2 regions of the Lysobacter sp. CA199 genome follow, and region 2 is predicted to be linked to the other one. Evidence: predicted binding sites of a transcription regulator. Region 2 holds the regulator's gene; the other holds the start of a gene.
What was found. Region 2 encodes HrcA, which represses chaperone genes, less so after heat shock. Its sites were predicted from a motif close to TTNGCACTCNNNNNNNNNGAGTGCNAA; they were not measured.
Positions count from the first base shown of each region.

Region 1: the regulator HrcA is predicted to act here: its motif matches at 5,677-5,703, upstream of rpoH (RNA polymerase sigma factor RpoH).

Region 1 covers NZ_JBQJIL010000017.1:109,107-117,852, forward strand. Annotated here, with positions in the region: gene ACTOWJ_RS27250 (hypothetical protein) at 1-248, opposite strand, end outside; gene ACTOWJ_RS27255 (hypothetical protein) at 447-3,218, opposite strand; gene ACTOWJ_RS27260 (hypothetical protein) at 3,533-3,961, opposite strand; gene ACTOWJ_RS27265 (DUF1203 domain-containing protein) at 4,140-4,610, opposite strand; gene rpoH (RNA polymerase sigma factor RpoH) at 4,788-5,666, opposite strand; gene ACTOWJ_RS27275 (TonB-dependent receptor domain-containing protein) at 6,157-8,746, shown strand, end outside.
Region 2 covers NZ_JBQJIL010000014.1:123,317-132,062, reverse strand. Annotated here, with positions in the region: gene ACTOWJ_RS24235 (DUF6053 domain-containing protein) at 1-63, shown strand, start outside; gene ACTOWJ_RS24230 (outer membrane protein assembly factor BamE) at 85-480, opposite strand; gene fur (ferric iron uptake transcriptional regulator) at 690-1,091, shown strand; gene ACTOWJ_RS24220 (DUF2199 domain-containing protein) at 1,101-1,619, shown strand; gene recN (DNA repair protein RecN) at 1,629-3,311, opposite strand; gene hrcA (heat-inducible transcriptional repressor HrcA) at 3,676-4,728, shown strand; gene grpE (nucleotide exchange factor GrpE) at 4,963-5,478, shown strand; gene dnaK (molecular chaperone DnaK) at 5,677-7,596, shown strand; gene dnaJ (molecular chaperone DnaJ) at 7,870-8,746, shown strand, end outside.

The DNA of each region.
Region 1 (8,746 bases), on a different contig from region 2:
CGCCACGCGTAGGAGTAACGGCCCGGAGCCAGCCCGGTCAGTTCGAAGTAGGCCACGCTCGGGTTGTTCGCCGTGCCCGGGGTCCAGATCGAGGTGCACGAGTGCGCCTGGGGCGTGTCGAAGGCGAAGGTGTCGACGTAGCAGGTCAGCACCGCGTTGCTCATGTCGCCGGCGCGCGCCGGCTGGCTGTGCGACAGCGCCAACACCGACAGCAAGGCACCCAGCGCGTACAGTTTGTTCGCTTGCATAAACCCTCCATTGGTTTGCGATTGCGGACCGACCGTCCGGACGGCTCCGCGGGCCATGGCCCGTGGCGGAGTCTATGCAGGGGCGCGCGCGAAGATTGAGACGTGGTGCGGGATCGGTCGCACGCACGCCGGTCTCGGCGGCCCTGGTAACCGCCGCCTCGCCGCATGCCGATGCCGGCGAGGGCGGAACCGGCCGACCTACAGGTCCAGTACCCAGTCGTTGTAACCCGGGAAGTAAGTGGGATGGGCATCCATGTAGGCGTCCACCTCGTCCATATGCTCCTTCTCGCGCTTGAAGTCCGCTTCGCGTTTGTCCGGATCCAGGAACTCCACGTACGTCGCGGCGCCGCGATCTTTCTCCCACTTGCTCTTGAAGTCGGCGAATTCCTCGCGATGGAAGTCGAAGATGCTGCGATCGCCCGGCGCCTGCCGACCGCCCCAATCGGCGCCGCGCAGTTCGCGCAGGTTCTTGATGTAGTCGCGTGCATTACCGAAGCTGTTGAGGGTGGTGACCGCGTAGTCGTACTTGAGATTCCAGTCGCCCTGAGTCACGCCGTCTTCTGCGAGTTTGGAGAACCACTCGTACTGTTCCTTGGCTTCCTTCTTGTCCTTGGCGTTGTTGACGAACACCGAGACCAGTTCGGACACCACGCTCAGGGCGATGCCGATCGGCCCCAGACCGCGGGTGATGGCGCCGACCGCGCGTTCGGCGACGGCGCCGGCGGCGTTGCCGCCCACGGCGGAGATGAACTTGCTGGCGCCTTTCATCACGTCCGGCGCCAGATCGAGCGCGCCCGACACCACGCCGAGTACGGCCTCGGCCTTTTCGGCCGGCGAGCCGTCGCCGGACAACGCGGAAGCCGCGCCCATGCCGCCGGTCACCACGCCGAGCACGCCGCCGGCCTTGCCGTTGTAGTCGGACAACACCGCCAACGTGGACTTGGAGATGCGCGACAGATTGCCTTGCGCCGGCTCGCCCGCGGCATTGCCCAGACCTTCGGCGATCTTGTCGGCGTTGGCGATATCGGTCGGTGGAATCTCGGTCTTGGCCACGTTGTCGCCGATCGCCGATACGGCCTGGTTGCCGTAGCGGGTCTCCACGCCCATGTTGTCCTTGATCTGCTTGTCTACCCCCAACAAGTCCAGGGCCGAACCGTCGATGCCCTTGAGGTGGGTCAGCAGCTTGGCGGTATCGGGCAGCGAGCCGATCATGCCCATCAAGCCGCCGGCGACGGCGAGTTTTTCCTCGGGCGTTTCGCCGAAGCCGTCGTTGACCAGACTGCGCACGGTCGAGGCGATGCCGATCGCGCCGGTGATCGCAGGCAGCACGCCGTTGGACGACAGGCCATCGACCAGGCCACGGATGGTTTCCTTCTTGTCGCTGGAGAAGTCGACGTTGGCGAAGGCCTTGTCGATGTCTTCCGGCGCGTAGCCGTCCTGGCGCAGTTGCGCGGACACTTTGGCGAAATCGCTCTTGGCCTCGTCGCCGCCGTTCTTCAGAAAATCCTCGATGCCGTTCTTCACGTCGAGCGGCAGCTGGGCTTTTTCCATGCCGTTGGTGATCGCCCCCAGGCCGGCCTCGACCGCGTCCACTTCGGCTTCGGGCTTGATCGACTCGGGATCGCCGAACGCCGAATCGACGTCGCGCGCCAGCGCGTTGACGGCGAAGGTCTGCCCGGCCTTCTTGGCCCGCTCCGGATCGAGCAAGGCCAGTTGCGAAACGGCGTCTTCCACGTCGGCCTGCGCGCGCGGTTTGTCGTGGGCCGGAAGTTTGCTGGCTTCGACCACGTAGTCCGCGCTCTCGACGACCTTGGCCAGTTTGTCGGCCATCTCGTTGCGCTGGTCCTGCGGTATCTTGTCGATGGCGGCCTTCAGACTCTTCTGGTAGAGCGCGGAGACCTGCTCGTCGCGCATGACCTGGTCGAGCTCTTGGTTGATGGCTCCTTCGTCGAGCATCTCCTTCATGTCCGCCGGTTCGAGCTTGAGCAGATTCTCCGTCTCGGTCTTGGTGCGCCCGCCCACGTTGATGTGGCGGTTCTCGTACACCGGATGGATGAACTTTCCGCTAGTCACCGCGCTGCGCGCTTCGATCATGCGCAGGAACTCGGCTTGCGGGCTGCCTTCGTAAAGATCGTCCTTGTCTTTGATCTCGTCGATCATCAGCTTCATCGCCGCGTCGCCGACTTTCAGCTTGTGGCCGTCGACTTCTTCGGTAGTCTCCAGCGAGAACAGGTCGGTCTCGGCGGTGGGATCCAGGCCGGCGCGGTCGCGCGCGTTGTCGATGGTCTGCTGACCCAGGTCCAGGTACTTGCGCTCGGCCTGGGCATAGACGTCCGGCGTGTTGTTCTGGTTGACCGCATATTTTTCGCCCGCGTTGGTTTCGAACCGCAGCCAACCGTCCTCGTACTCGCCCGGGTAGGAAACGTTCTTGATGTCCTTGTAGACGAACGTGTCGTCGGCGCCGACTTGCTTGAAACCATCACTGAGCACATCGGAGGGCGCATCGACGGGAGCCGCAGGATCGCCGCCGCCGTCGCCACCCGCAGACGGCTTGTACTCCTTCTCGGTGTCGATGAACTCGGCAGCTTTGTCCTTAGGGATATTGTTGTCGGCGTAGCCGCGAGCGACACCGTCGAGCACTCGCTGGCGATCGTCGGCGCTGATGCGGCCCTTGTCGACCAGACCGTTCAGGCGATCGCCTTGCAGCCACGAGTTCAGGGCGCCTTTGTCCTTCTCCATGACCACGCCGATGAAACGGCCGCGATCGGCGTCGCTCAGCGTGGGCAGGAACTCGCTGGCCAACGACTCCAGCCGACGGTCGTAATCGTCCTTCTTGCCCGACTTCTCGCCGACGTTGTGGAGATCCTTCGCCAGCTCCTCCAGCTCGGCCTTGCTCGGCGAAACATAGTGGGGATCGTTTTCGGGCGACGGAGAGCTTTTTTGCGCGATGGCGACAGGCTGAACGGACATGGCTTCCTCGCACGATGTGCGGAGCGTGTTTTCGCTCGCGATCGTGCCGAGATTGGTCCGCTGATGGACACCGGTGAACTGGGGGCGACCCGAGGTTGGCGGCACATGAATGGCACGGGCTTCCGGTTTCCGGTTTCCGGTTTCCGGTGCGATTCGTGACGCGGTTCCGCGTTGCAGCTGCGCAATCGGACCAGCCCGGCTCGCCGAGGTGGATCGGCGACAAGCGACCGTTCGATGAACGCAGACGACGGCTTTGCGCGCGCGAAACCGAAGGCGCCTTCTGGCGCCTTCGGCGTTCGCGATGCAACTACGGATCAGGTATGGCCGTCCCAGTAGTACGCGGTGGCCTGCGCGTTCTGGGTCGCGCCGGTGTCCAGATCGGTGACGGTCACCCCGAGCGTGGCTTCGCCATCGCCGCGGGTTTCGGTCTTGATCGATTTCTGGCAGTAGTTCTGATTGCCGCAACCGGCCGGGACGCGATTGGTTTCCAGATCGCGCCAGGCGAAGGAATAGCGGCCCGGGCCGAGGCCGGTGACTTCGAAATGAGCGGTAGTCGGGTTGGTCGCCGAATTGGGCGTCCAGATCGAAGTGCAGCTACCGGCCTCGGGAACGTCGAGCGCATAGGTGTCGACGAAGCAGGTCACCACCGCGTTGCTCATGTCGTCGGCGCGCGCCGGCTGAGTGTGCGCCAACGCCAATACCGCCAACAACACGACCGGCGCGTACAGTTTGTTCGCTTGCATAAACCCTCCGTTGACTTGCGATTGCGGGCCGGCCGGAGCAACGCCCGCAAAACGCGGACGTCGTCCCGATGAGGCATCCAGACTCCGGTCAGGCCGTACGGCCCGATCGGGGAGCGAGGCAGAGTTCGCTCAAGTCAGTACTCGCAATCGCTTGCGTCAACGGCTCATGCGTGCGGGCTCATGCGCGCGCGATCGCGCACAGGAAGCAACCGTAGCGTGCGTTGTGCGCATGGATCCGGCTCACCCGCGCATCGGCGAACAGTTCGGCCAGGGCCGCCTCGGCCTGGTCGCCGTCCAAGGCGCGGGCCGCGAGCATCCAACCCTCGCCGTCGTAGGCGCGCAGCGACAGATGCCGGGTACGCAGCACCGGCGGCAATTCGTCCTGGTAGCGCGCGGCACGCGCGGCCTGTTCGCGCACGAAGATCGGGCCGCTCGCGCGATACGGGCCGTCGCAGGCGTGATGCTCGTAGGTCAACAGCACCAGGGTTTCGCCGGGTTCGGCGTCGCACAGCGAGACCCGACAGGGATAACCGTTGGGACTGTCGGCGACGACCCGGCGCATACCGTGCGCGCGCAGTTGGTGGTCGTCGAGCGCGAACAGCGGCGCGAAGGTATCCGGCGCCAGGCCGTCGATTCGGTAGGAGGTCATTGCAGGCTCGCAGGTTTTCGGAAGGACAGGCCCCAGGCTAGGCCGCGCCCTGCCCGCGCGATATCCGCTGCTTGCGGCTCGTGCCGGCATCGATGGGTGCCGGCATCGATTGCGGCGTACAACGAAAACGGCCCGGTTTCCCGGGCCGTTGGGTGCATCGCGTTGTACGCAGCTTCGTTAGGCCGCGAACAGGCCGCGCATCTTCTTCAGCGCATTGGCCTCGATCTGGCGGATGCGCTCGGCGCTGACGCCGTATTCGTCGGCCAGTTCCTGCAGCGTGATCTTGCTGTCGGCATCGAGCCAGCGCCGCTTGATGATGTCGCGCGAACGCGCATCCAGACCGGCCATGCCTTCGCGCAGCAGGGCGAGCTGATTGTCTTCCTCGTCCTCGCGTTCGTAGCTCTGCGAGGGATCTTCCTCGGCGGCGCGCAGATACGCGGCGGGCGACGGCGGGGCGTGGTCGTCGTCCTCGTCGGCCGGCGCATCGAAACCGATGTCGCGGCCGGACAGGCGCGATTCCATCTCCATCACTTCGCGCTCGGAGACGTTGAGGTCCTTCGCGACCTGGCTCACTTCCTCGGCATTCATCCAACCCAGACGCTTCTTGCTCTTGCGCAGGTTGAAGAACAGCTTGCGCTGCGCCTTGGTCGTGGCGACCTTGACGATGCGCCAGTTCTTGAGGATGAACTCGTGCATCTCGGCGCGAATCCAGTGCACCGCGAAGGACACCAGGCGCACGCCCTGATCCGGGTCGAAGCGCTTGACCGCCTTCATCAGGCCGATGTTGCCTTCCTGGATAAGGTCGCCGATCTGCAGGCCGTAGCCGTTGTAGCCGCGGGCCACATGGACCACGAAGCGCAGATGGGAGTGGACGAGTTCGCGCGCCGCGTCGAGGTCTTCACCTTCGCGGAAGCGGCGCGCCAGCGCCTGCTCGTCTTCAGCGGTGAGCACCGGGATCTGGTGCACGGCGCCGATGTAGGCGTCCAGCGAACCGAGCGCGCTGGGCACAGGCAGGTTATTGGCGACTAGAGCAGAGGATTGGGCGATAGAGGTCATGGCAGCGATCTTAGCAGTCGGCCTATAGGACTGCTAAAGGTTGGGGAAGTTCCGCAGTGTTGCGGCAGTAGAACGAGTTGCGGGCCGAAATACGGCCTTCGTTCAGGTCGGCGCGAGCGCGGGCGGTGCGGCGCCTGAGCCTCGCTCATGCGCGGGGCAGATCATTATAAATCAGTTACTTAGGTTCGAGTTCAAGCGGGAGGGTACCGCGTCTCGACCGGGTTCAGCTTGCCGGCCACATCAACGCGTCGCCAGCTGGCCGTTGCCTCACCCCAGTTGTGGATCGGACTGCCCGGATCCGGCAAATGCCTGGCCCACAATCGACAAATCCGCTCATGCCGCAACGATGATTTAACAGAATCAGCAAGATAGCGCAGTCCATCACAAAATTTTAATGCATTTAGGCACATTGCCCGGTTGCCAAGCCGGCGCCTGCTGGGCGTACTGGGTATGCCAGCCGCCTCGGGCCGGCGTATCGATGGGGAACAACATGACCACCACCTTCAAGGGGAAGGCGCCGCGGCGCCGGCCCTTGCTGATCGCTATCGCCGTGGCGATGGCGACGCCCGCTTTGGCCACCTCCGCCTGGGCTCAGGGCGCGCAGACCACCCCCACCACCGGGCAAGCCGCCGCCGCTCCGGCCGAACGCTCGACGACCGAACTGGAAGGCATCCAGGTCACCGCCTCGCGCATCCCGCGCACCGGTTTCGACACCCTGGAACCGGCCACGGTGGTCGGCGGCGAGCAAGTGCGCGAACGCGGCTTCACCAACATCGCCGACGCGCTCAACCAGACCGTCGGCTTCGGCATCGCGCAGACGCCCGAGGGCGGCCAGGCCAACTTCGCCGCCGGCGTCAACTTCGTCAATCGCTTCGGCCTGGGCAGCAATCGCACCCTGACCTTGATCAACGGCCGCCGCGTGGTCACTTCGCGCGCGCTCAGCAACTTCGGCGCCTCGGCCGGCGCGCAGGTCGATCTCAATTCGATTCCGGTGCAAATGATCGACCGGGTCGAGAACGTCGCCATCGGCGGCGCGCCGACCTACGGCTCGGACGCGATCGCCGGCGTGGTCAACGTGATCCTCAAGGACCGCTTCCAGGGCGCCGAGGTCAACTTCAACTACGGCATCAGCGATCAGAGCGATAACCAGAAGCTGGGCTACAGCTTCGTCGCCGGCTCCGACTTCGCCGACGGCCGCGGCAATGTGATGGTCAGCGGCTCCTACGACGACAGCGAGGGCCTGGTGCGTTCGGACCGCACCGATTTCGCCCGCGCCTATGCGTACCCGGCCAATCCCAACGCCGCGCAGATGGCGACCAATCAGCCCGGCCGCAACCCGGCCACCGATGGCCGCGTCGACCCGGGCATCCCCTTCGACACCGGTACGACCGACGGCATTCCGGGCACGGTGCTGATCCGCAACGCGCGCACCTTCACCAACACCTTCGGCGGCCTGCTCCTACAGGCGAGCGGCGCGGTGACCCTGCCCGGCGGCGCGTTGCGCGGCTTCGGTCCGAACCAGCGCACCTATCTGCAGTTCGCGCCCAACGGCGACATCGTGCCCTACGACCCGGGCGTAAATTTCGGCACCGCCACCGCATCCGGCGGCCAGGGGCTCAATACCGCCGATATCACCCCGCTGCTGACCAGCCTCAAGCGCGAATCGGCCAACCTGATCGCGCACTACGACGTCGCCGACAACGTGCGCCTGTTCGTCGAAGGCATGCACTACCACTCCGAGGCCGATCCGCCTGTCGATATCGCCAGCACCGGCAACACCACCGCCGGCACGCGTCTCAACAGCGCGCTGCTGGTGTCGTCCTCGCATCCGCTGCTCAATGCGCAGGCGCGCCAGCAGCTGTCGGCGCTGCGCATCGACAATTTCCGCCTGGCTCGCACCTCGGCCGATCTGGGCCTCACGCCGGATCGGGTGGAAAGCGACATCGACCGCATCGTGGTCGGCGCGCGCGGCGATTTCGCCCTGGGCGCGCGTTCGTTCGACTGGGAAGTCTCGGCCAACTACGGCCGCATGCAGGCGACGGTCTCCTCGACCTCGCTCAACCAGCAGAACTTCATCAACGCGATCAACGTCAGCAACGTCGGCGGCCGGCTGGTGTGCGATCCGACGGCTCGTAACGCGGTGTACCTGGCTTCGGCCGGCGCCAACTCCGCGCCGGTAGCCGATCCCAACTGCGTGCCGCTGGATCTGTTCGGCCAGGGCCGGCCGTCGCAGGAAGCGATCAACTACGTCACCGACATCGCCAGGACCGAGTTCGAACAGAAGCAGAAGGTGTTCAGCGCCTTCATCAACGGCAACATCGCCGATCTGTGGAGCGGCCCGCTCAACGTCGCGCTGGGCTACGAGCACCGCACCGAAGAAGGCGGCTTCACCCCGAACGACTTCACCCGCCGCGGGCTGGGACGTGCGGTGCCGATTCCGCCGCTCAACGGCAAGTTCCACACCAACGAGTACTACGCCGAAGCCTTGCTGCCGCTGGTGTCGGAAGAAGCCGATATTCCCGGCCTGCACCGGCTCGACGTCACCGGCAAGTTCCGCCGGGTCGAAAACAGCGTGAACGGCGGCTTCAACGCCTACACCTACGGCCTGCAGTGGGAGCCGATCGCCGGCCTGTTGTTCCGCGGCAACAAAACCCGTTCGCTGCGCGCGCCGGTGATCACCGAGTTGTTCCTGCCGCAAGTGGAATTGTTCCAGGCCACCTCCGATCCCTGCGACCGCCGCAATGTCACCGGCGGCCCGAATCCGGCGGTGCGCGCGCGCAACTGCGCCGCGCTCTATCAACAGTACGGCTTGAATTCGGTCGACTTCCAGCAGAACAACGCCAACGCGCGCGGCGCGCGTCAGGGCGAACCTAATCTGGAAAACGAATCGGCCGACTCGTGGACCGCGGGCATCGTCTGGCAGCCGGACTTCATCCGCGGCCTGCGCATGGCGGTGGATTACAACGAGGTCAAGCTCAAGGATCAGATCTTCGCCCAGAGCATCAACGACGTGCTGTCGGCGTGCTACGACAACCCCGACTTCAACGCCGGCAACGTCAACACCGCCAACTACTACTGCC
Region 2 (8,746 bases):
AAAGGTCCCGCACAGGCGAGGCCCCATGCGAAACAGCCGCCTCGCGGCGGCTGTATTCGGTGAGCGCGCAGGAGCGAGAGGGGCTCAGCGGCGGCGCTTCTTGTCCTTTTCCTTGGCCAGATTGCGGCCGAACTGCTTGACCGAGGCCTTGGCGATCTGCTCGTCCTGCTCGGCGAAGTAGTCGCCTTCCCACTTGGTCAGGGCGTCGTTTTCGAACCACAGGGTCAGATTCTTGCGGGTGGTGTGGCCCAGGCGGTCGACGCGCTGGGTCGAGGTGTAGTCCCAGCGGTTCTGGTGGAACGGGTCCTCGATCGACGGCGTGCCGATCAGCACCTGCACCTGCTGCTTGCTCATGCCGGTCTGAAGCTGGTCGACGGCGGTCTTCTCCAGCAGATTGCCCTGATAGATCGGCTGCTTGTAGATGACGCCGCAGCCGGCGGTGAGCAGGGAGAGCGAGAGAACGAGCAGGAGCTTACGCATCGTATGAGGGTCTGCGGCAGTCGAAGGCAACGGGGCCGATGATACACTGAAGCCAGACCCCTCCAAGGGCGGACAGCGGCGCGCGGCGACCCCTCGCGTTCATCCGCCATTCCGGCCCGCCCGCCCGGTGCGCCCCTCGCGGCGACGGCCAGCCGGTCATCATCGGGTCCGGTGCGCCGCCGGACCGAACAGCTCAAGGGACATCGTTTATGGAATCGCAGGATCTGCGTAACGCCGGGCTCAAGGTCACCCATCCGCGGATGCGGATTCTGGAGCTGCTGGAGCAATCCAAGCCGCGCCACATGACCGCCGAAGACATCTATCGGATGCTGCTGGAGAAAGGCGAGGACATCGGCCTGGCCACGGTCTACCGAGTGCTGACCCAGTTCGAGTCGGCCGGTCTGGTGCTCAAGCACAACTTCGAGGCGGGCCAGTCGGTGTACGAACTCGACCGCGGCCATCACCACGATCACATGGTCGATATCGACAGCGGCAAGATCATCGAATTCGAAAGCCCGGAGATCGAGGAACTGCAGCGCAAGATCGCGGCCTCGCACGGGTATGTGATCGAGGAGCATTCGCTGGTGCTTTACGTGCGCAAGAAGCGCTGAGACTCAATCGTGTCGGGTGAGCCGATGCGGCTTTGTTCGTGCTGCGGCGAACTGGTGCCGCTGTCGGAACTGGAATATTCCTTCGCCTATCCCGACGCTTACTACGCGCTGGACGAGGCGGCCCGGTTCGCGCCGGGAACCCGCTGCAACGACAATTTCTGTGTGATCGGGGAGCGTCGCTGGTTCGTGCGCGGCGTCATCCCCTTGCCGATGGAAAGCGGCGATATGTACCGTATCGGCGCCTGGGCCGAGTTGAGCGCGGACGACTGGCGCACGGTCTGGGACAGTTGGGACGAGCGGGGCAGCGATTTACTGCCGCCGCTTGTCGGCACGCTTGCCAACCATATTCCCTCGACCTACGAAGCCAGCACCCTCGGATTGAATCTGACGCTGCGTCTGCATGATCAGACGCGGCCGTCGTTTCATTTCGCCGGCACCGGCCATCCCCTGGAACGCGAACAGCTTCAGGAGATCACGCCGCATCGTGCGCGCTACTTCACCGGTCTGGGCTCGGGCGACAAGGCCTGAGCCGCCGCCTCAAACCACGTCCGCCAACAACCGCTTGGCCGCCGCGCGCACTTCCTTGGTCAGTTCGATGCCGCCGAGCATGCGCGCCAGTTCTTCTTCGCGCTGCTTGGACACGAGCACCTGCACCTCGCTCTGGGTCACGCCTTCGCTGGCGGCCTTGCTGACCCGGTAGTGGGCGTGGCCCTGCGCCGCGACCTGGGCCAGGTGGGTCACGCACAGCACTTGGCGGCCGCCGCCCAGGGCGCGCAGTTTTTGCCCGACGATTTCGGCGACCGCGCCGCCGATGCCCGAGTCGACTTCGTCGAACACCATCGTCGGCACCGCGTCCAGGCCGAAGGCGGCCACTTCGATCGCCAGCGAGATGCGCGAGAGTTCACCGCCGGAGGCGACCTTGCGCAGCGGCCGCGCGGGTTGGCCCGGGTTGGCGGCGACCATGAATTCCACGCGCTCGCCGCCCTGCGGGTCGGGGCGGTCTTCTTCGATCGCTTCGATCGCCACGTCGAAACGTCCGCCGCCCATGCCCAGTTCGCCTATCAGCTCGGTGGTCTTGAGCGACAGCGAGGCGGCCGCGTCGCGGCGCGCCTGGCCCAGCGCATCGGCGGCCTTGCGCCAGGTCTTGCGCGCGGCGTCGATCTCGAGGTCGAGCTTGTCCAGGCGCACGCCGGCGCCGCGCAGTTGCTCCAGCTCGGCGGCGATATGGTCGCGGGTGGTGGCCAGCTGCTCCGGGGCGATGCGGTGTTTGCGCGCCAATTCGTGCAGGCGGCCGATCTTGCTTTCGATCTGTTCGAACGCGGACGGGTCCAGATCGAGATCGTCGCGCACCCGGTCGAGCAGCGACAGCGCCTCGTCGATCTGGATCGCGGCGTTGTCGAGCAGGGCATCGACGTCGCGCAGGCGCGATTCGTGTTCGGCCACGCGCTGCAATTCGCCGCGCACCTGCTGCAGGGTGCGGGTCAGCGACGGGCCCTCGTCGCCGCCGATCCGCGCGAACGCGGTTTCGCACGCGGCGATCAGGCCGGCGGCGTGGGCGTGGCGGCGGTGGTCGGCGATCAGCTTGGCCAGCACTTCGGGTTCCAGCGCTTCGCGTTCGAGTTCGGTGTGCTGGTGTTCCAGCCAGCCGATCCGGTCGGAGACGTCGCCCTGGGCCATCAGCGTGTCGCGTTCGCGCAGCAGCGCGCTCCATTCGCGCGCGGCGCGGGCGACCGGCTCGCGCGCGGCCTCGGTACGGCCGTAGGCGTCGAGCAGGTCGAGCTGGCTGGATCTGGCCATCAGCGCCTGGTGTTCGTGCTGGCCGTGGATTTCGACCAGCCGCGAGGTTAGATCCGCCAATTGGTTCAAAGTCACCGGCCGCCCGTTGACCCAGGCGCGCGAGCCGCCATCTGCGCGGATCACCCGGCGGATCTGGCACACCGGCGTATCGCCGTCGCCGGTTTCGTCGAGTTCGTTGTCGCGCAGCCAGTCGCTGGCCTGCGGGGCGTCGTCGAGGGTGAAGTCGGCGACCAGTTCGGCGCGATCGGCGCCGTGGCGGACCACGCCGCTGTCGGCGCGCAGGCCGCTGAGCAGGCCCAGAGCGTCGACCAACAGCGATTTACCGGCGCCGGTTTCGCCGGAGATCACGGTAAGGCCGGGACCGAAACTGAGTTCGGCGGCGCTGACGACGGCGAATTGTTTGAGCGAGAGATGGGCGAGCATGCGGCGGCGATTGTGCCTGTGCGGGGCGGTGGCTGGGAATGGGAACGGCGGCGGGAGCGAGCGTAAGGGTAGGGTGGATCAAAGGCTGAGACGATTGCCCGGTGCCGGGGGCAGTGTGCGGCAACCTGGGTTACCCGGTTACCTGAAAGGTCCGAAGTCTTTTGTGGGAGGGGCTTGAGCCCCGACACCCGCAGCGATGTCACTCCATGTAATTGCGCGGCGACTCGAAGCCGTCGGGGCTGAAGCCCCTCCCACAAAAGACCTCGGGGCTTGGACCTCAATTCGGAACCCCAGATCCCTCGTCCCCAATCCTCAATCCCAAGCATCCCTTGCGCCCATACCGTTCCGCGCCTATATCGGTCCCATGAATCGCCGCGCTCCCGACCCCAGCCTCGATCCGCGCGCGCGCCAGTTGCTGCGCACGCTGATCGGCCGCTATATCCACAGCGGCGAGCCGGTCGGGTCGCAGACCCTGGCCAAGCACGCCGGGCTCGACGTCAGCGCGGCGACGATTCGCAACATCCTGTCCGACCTGGAAGACGCCGGCCTGCTGAGCGCGCCGCATTCCTCGGCCGGGCGCATTCCGACTTCGCAGGGCTACCGGCTGTTCGTCGACTCGCTGCTGCAGGTACGGCCGCTGCCCGACGGCGAGGTGGCGCGCCTGCGCAGCGAGCTGCCGTCGGGTTCCGGAACCCAGGCGCTGCTCGGCAGCGCATCGGAGCTGCTGTCGGCGATGACTCACTTCGTCGGTGTGGTCAGCGTGCCCAAGCGCGAGCAGTTCGCGTTCCGGCGGATCGATTTCGTGCCCTTGGACGCCCAGCGGGTGCTGGCGATCCTGGTCTTCGCCGATCAGGACGTGCAGAACCGGATCATCCAGACCCGCCGCCCGTACGAGGCCGGCGAACTGGAGCGGGTCGGCAATTACCTCAACGCCCATTTCGCCGGCCGTCCGGTGGCCGAGATCCGCGCCACCTTGCTGCTGGAACTGCGCAACGCCCAGTCGGAAATGCAGACGCTGCTGGCGCAGTCGGTGGAACTGGCCGAACAGGTGCTGGCGCCGGACAGCGATGACATGGTTCTGGCCGGGCAGACCCGGTTGATGGGCGTGCAGGAGCTGGCCGACCTGGACCGGCTGCGCGAATTGTTCGAGGCCTTCGCCCGCAAGCGCGAGATCCTGCAACTGCTCGAACGCACCGTGCAGGCGCCCGGCGTGCGCATCTTCATCGGCGAGGAAACCGGGCTGGCGCCGCTGGAAGGCGTGTCGCTGGTGACTGCGCCGTACACCGCCGGCGGGCGGGTGCTGGGCGTGCTCGGGGTGATCGGCCCGACCCGGATGGCCTACGACCGGGTGATCCCGGTGGTGCAGGCCGCCGCCGATGCGCTGGGGCACGCGTTCGATCCAACCGAAGCCGACTGACTCGCGGGCGAAATCGCTTCCGAAGCCGACCCAATCATCCCCCTCCCACAACAGACTTCAGAGGTCGCCGACCATGGTCGGCGGGTCCGTCACGCAACGCCCCAGCCCGCCCGATCGCCACCGAACCGCGTCGCTAGCCTCCGATCCTGCACGATCGGCGCAGATCCCGGCACTTGAATGCCCTAGCAAAGGCCCCATAGCTGGCCCTGTCGCGGAAACCCGCAAGGAACCAGCATGAGCCAAAACGATCCCAACCCCGATTTGAACCTCGACGCCCAGGAGCCGGCGACGGGCGCCGAGCTGTCCGAGGTGGATGCCCTGCGCTTCGAGATGAACAAGTTGCGCGAGGATTCGCTGCGCGAACGCGCTGAACTCGACAACCAGCGCAAGCGGGTGGCGCGCGACATCGATATGGCGCGCAAGTTCGCCAACGAGCGCCTGCTGGGCGACCTGCTGCCGGTGATCGACAGCCTGGAGGCCGGTCTGGCCGCCGCGGGCGAGGACGCCAGCGCGCTGCGCCAAGGCATGGAACTGACCCTGCGCCAGCTGCTCAAGGTCGCCGGCGACAACGGCCTGGTCGCGGTCGATCCGACCGGTCAACTCTTCAATCCCGAGCACCACCAGGCCATGAGCCTGGTGCCGGCACCGGGCGTCGCCCCCAATCACGTGGTTCAGGTCTACCAGAAAGGCTGGCTGCTCAATGAGCGCCTGCTGCGCCCGGCCCTGGTCGTGGTCGCCCAGGACGGCTGAGTCGCAACACGCATCCGCGCCGCGGCGGGGGCCGCGCAGGCGCCGGTTGCGGGAGTCTTCACGCGGTACCAGCGGTTAAGGGGCATGGGCACGGGCGCTTGAACTGCCCGGCACCGGGCCCCAGATAGCGAACATCGGCGGCCTGCAGCATCACGCGCCGCCCCCAACATTCAAGCATTGAGAGAGGGAGCAACACCTATGGGCAAGATCATCGGCATCGACCTGGGCACCACCAATTCCTGCGTGGCCATCATGGAAGGCGGCAAGGCCAAGGTCATCGAAAACTCCGAGGGCGACCGCACCACGCCTTCCATCGTCGCCTTCACCAAGGACGGCGAAGTCCTGGTCGGCGCGTCGGCCAAGCGCCAGGCCGTCACCAATCCGAAGAACACCTTCTACGCGGTCAAGCGCCTGATCGGCCGCAAGTTCAGCGACGCCGAAGTGCAGAAGGACATCGGCCTGGTGCCCTACGGCATCGCCGCGCACGACAACGGCGACGCCTGGGTGCAGACCCTAGACGGCAACAAGATGGCGCCGCAGCAGATTTCCGCCGAAGTGCTCGGCAAGATGAAGAAGACCGCCGAAGCCTATCTGGGCGAGCCGGTCACCGAAGCGGTGATCACGGTTCCGGCCTACTTCAACGACAGCCAGCGTCAGGCGACCAAGGATGCGGGCAAGATCGCCGGCCTTGAGGTCAAGCGCATCATCAACGAACCTACCGCGGCCGCACTGGCCTACGGCATGGACAAGAAGGGTGGCGATCGCAAGATCGCGGTCTACGATCTGGGTGGCGGCACCTTCGACGTGTCGATCATCGAGATCGCGTCGGTCGACGGCGAAATGCAGGTCGAAGTGTTGTCGACCAACGGCGATACCTTCCTGGGCGGCGAAGACTTCGACAAGCGCGTCATCGACTACTTGGTCGAAGAGTTCCAGAAGGACCAGGGCATCGACCTGCGCAAGGATCCGCTGGCCCTGCAGCGCCTGAAGGATGCGGCCGAGCGCGCGAAGATCGAGCTGTCGTCCTCGCAGCAGACCGAAGTCAACCTGCCGTACGTGACCGCCGACGCTTCCGGCCCGAAGCACCTCAACATCAAGCTGACCCGCGCCAAGCTGGAGTCGCTGGTCGAGGATCTGGTCAAGAAGACCATCGAGCCGTGCCGCATCGCGCTTAATGACGCCGGCCTGCGTGCCAGCGACGTGAGTGAGGTGATCCTGGTCGGCGGTCAGACCCGTATGCCCAAGGTCGGTCAGGCCGTGGCCGAGTTCTTCGGCAAGGAACCGCGCAAAGACGTCAACCCCGATGAAGCCGTCGCCGTCGGCGCGGCGATCCAGGGCGGCGTCATGGCCGGCGACGTCAAGGACGTGCTGCTGCTCGACGTGACCCCGCTGTCGCTGGGCATCGAAACCCTGGGCGGCGTGTTCACCAAGATCATCGAGAAGAACACCACCATCCCGACCAAGGCCTCGCAGACCTTCTCCACCGCCGAGGACAACCAGTCGGCCGTGACCGTGCACGTGCTGCAGGGCGAGCGCGAGCAGGCCCGCTACAACAAGTCGCTGGCCCGCTTCGACTTGTCCGGCATCGAACCGTCGCCGCGCGGCATGCCGCAGGTCGAGGTGTCGTTCGACATCGACGCCAACGGCATCATCCACGTCAGCGCCAAGGACAAGAAGACCAACAAGGAACAGAAGATCGAAGTCAAGGGCGGCTCGGGCCTGTCCGAGGAAGAGATCGCCAAGATGGTCGCCGACGCCGAGGCCAACCGCGAGGAAGACCTCAAGTTCCACGAACTGGTGCAGGCCCGCAACATCGCCGACGCACTGATCCACAGCACCCGCGGCGCGATCAAGGAACATGGCGAGAAGGTGCCGGGCGATGCGATCGGCCGCGCCGAATCGGCCATCGCCGAGCTGGAAACGGCGATGAAGGGCGACGACAAGGGCCAGATCGAGGCCAAGTCGCGCGCGCTGGAAGAAGCCGCGCAGTCGCTGTTCGCGGCGGCCGGTGCCGGCCAGCCCGACGGCGAGGCTCCGGCCGGCGACGCCGGCGCCTCGGCGAAGTCCGACGACGTGGTCGATGCGGAATTCACCGAGGTGAAGGACGACAAGAAGTAAGCCGGAATCGGGATAGGGGAATCGGGGCGGGTGATGCGGCCTGTGCTTGCGGCGGTCACCGACCCGGTTCCCCGTTTTTGTATTCGCGGTCTGGTTGCAGTGAGTGTCGATGAATGTGGTTGTTGTTGAAGTAACAACGGCTTTCGCTTTTTTGCTCGTCATTCCCGCCTTCGCGGGAATGACGGACTGGAAGATCAAGACTCTCTCCGCGGCCTTCGTTTTTATCTTTTTTTCGTTCTTCCGCTCCCGATTTCAGAGTCCCAGCCTTAGCCCATGAGCAAACGCGACTACTACGAAGTGCTGGGCGTTGCGCGCAACGCCGCCGACGACGACCTCAAGAAGGCCTATCGCCGCTGCGCGATGAAACACCACCCGGACCGCAATCCGGGCGACGCGGCCGCCGAGGCCGCGTTCAAGGAATGCAAGGAGGCCTACGAGGTCCTGGCCGACGCCAACAAGCGCCGCGCCTACGACCAGCACGGCCATGCCGCGTTCGAACACGGCATGGGCGGTGGCGCCGGCGCCGGTGGCCCCGGTTTCGCCGACATGGGCGATATCTTCGGCGACATCTTCGGCAACATTTTCGGTGGCGGCGGTGGCGGTCAGCGCGGCCCGCGTCGCGGCGCCGACATCGGCTACGTGATGGAGCTGTCGCTGGAAGAAGCGGTCGGCGGCGTCGAGAAGCAGATCGAAATCCCGACCCTGGACGAATGCGAGACCTGTAAAGGTTCCGGTTCGGCCGACGGCAAGGTCGAGACTTGCGATACCTGCAAAGGCCGCGGCCAGGTGCGTTTCCAGCGCGGCATCTTCTCGATGCAGCAGGCCTGCCCGCATTGCAGCGGCAGCGGCAAGACCATCGCCAGTCCTTGCGGCGACTGCCACGGCCAGGGCCGGGTGGAGCGCACCAAGACCTTGCAGGTCAAGATTCCGGCCGGTGTCGACAACGGCGACCGCATCCGTCTGACCGGCGAGGGCGAAGCCGGCCCGGCCGGTTCGCCCGCGGGCGATCTGTACGTGGAAGTGCGCGTGCGTGAGCACGATATCTTCCAGCGCGACGGCGACGACCTGCACTGCGAAGTGCCGATCCGTATTTCCCAGGCCGCGCTCGGCGACATCGTGCGGGTGCCCACGCTCGGCGGCGAAGTCGAGT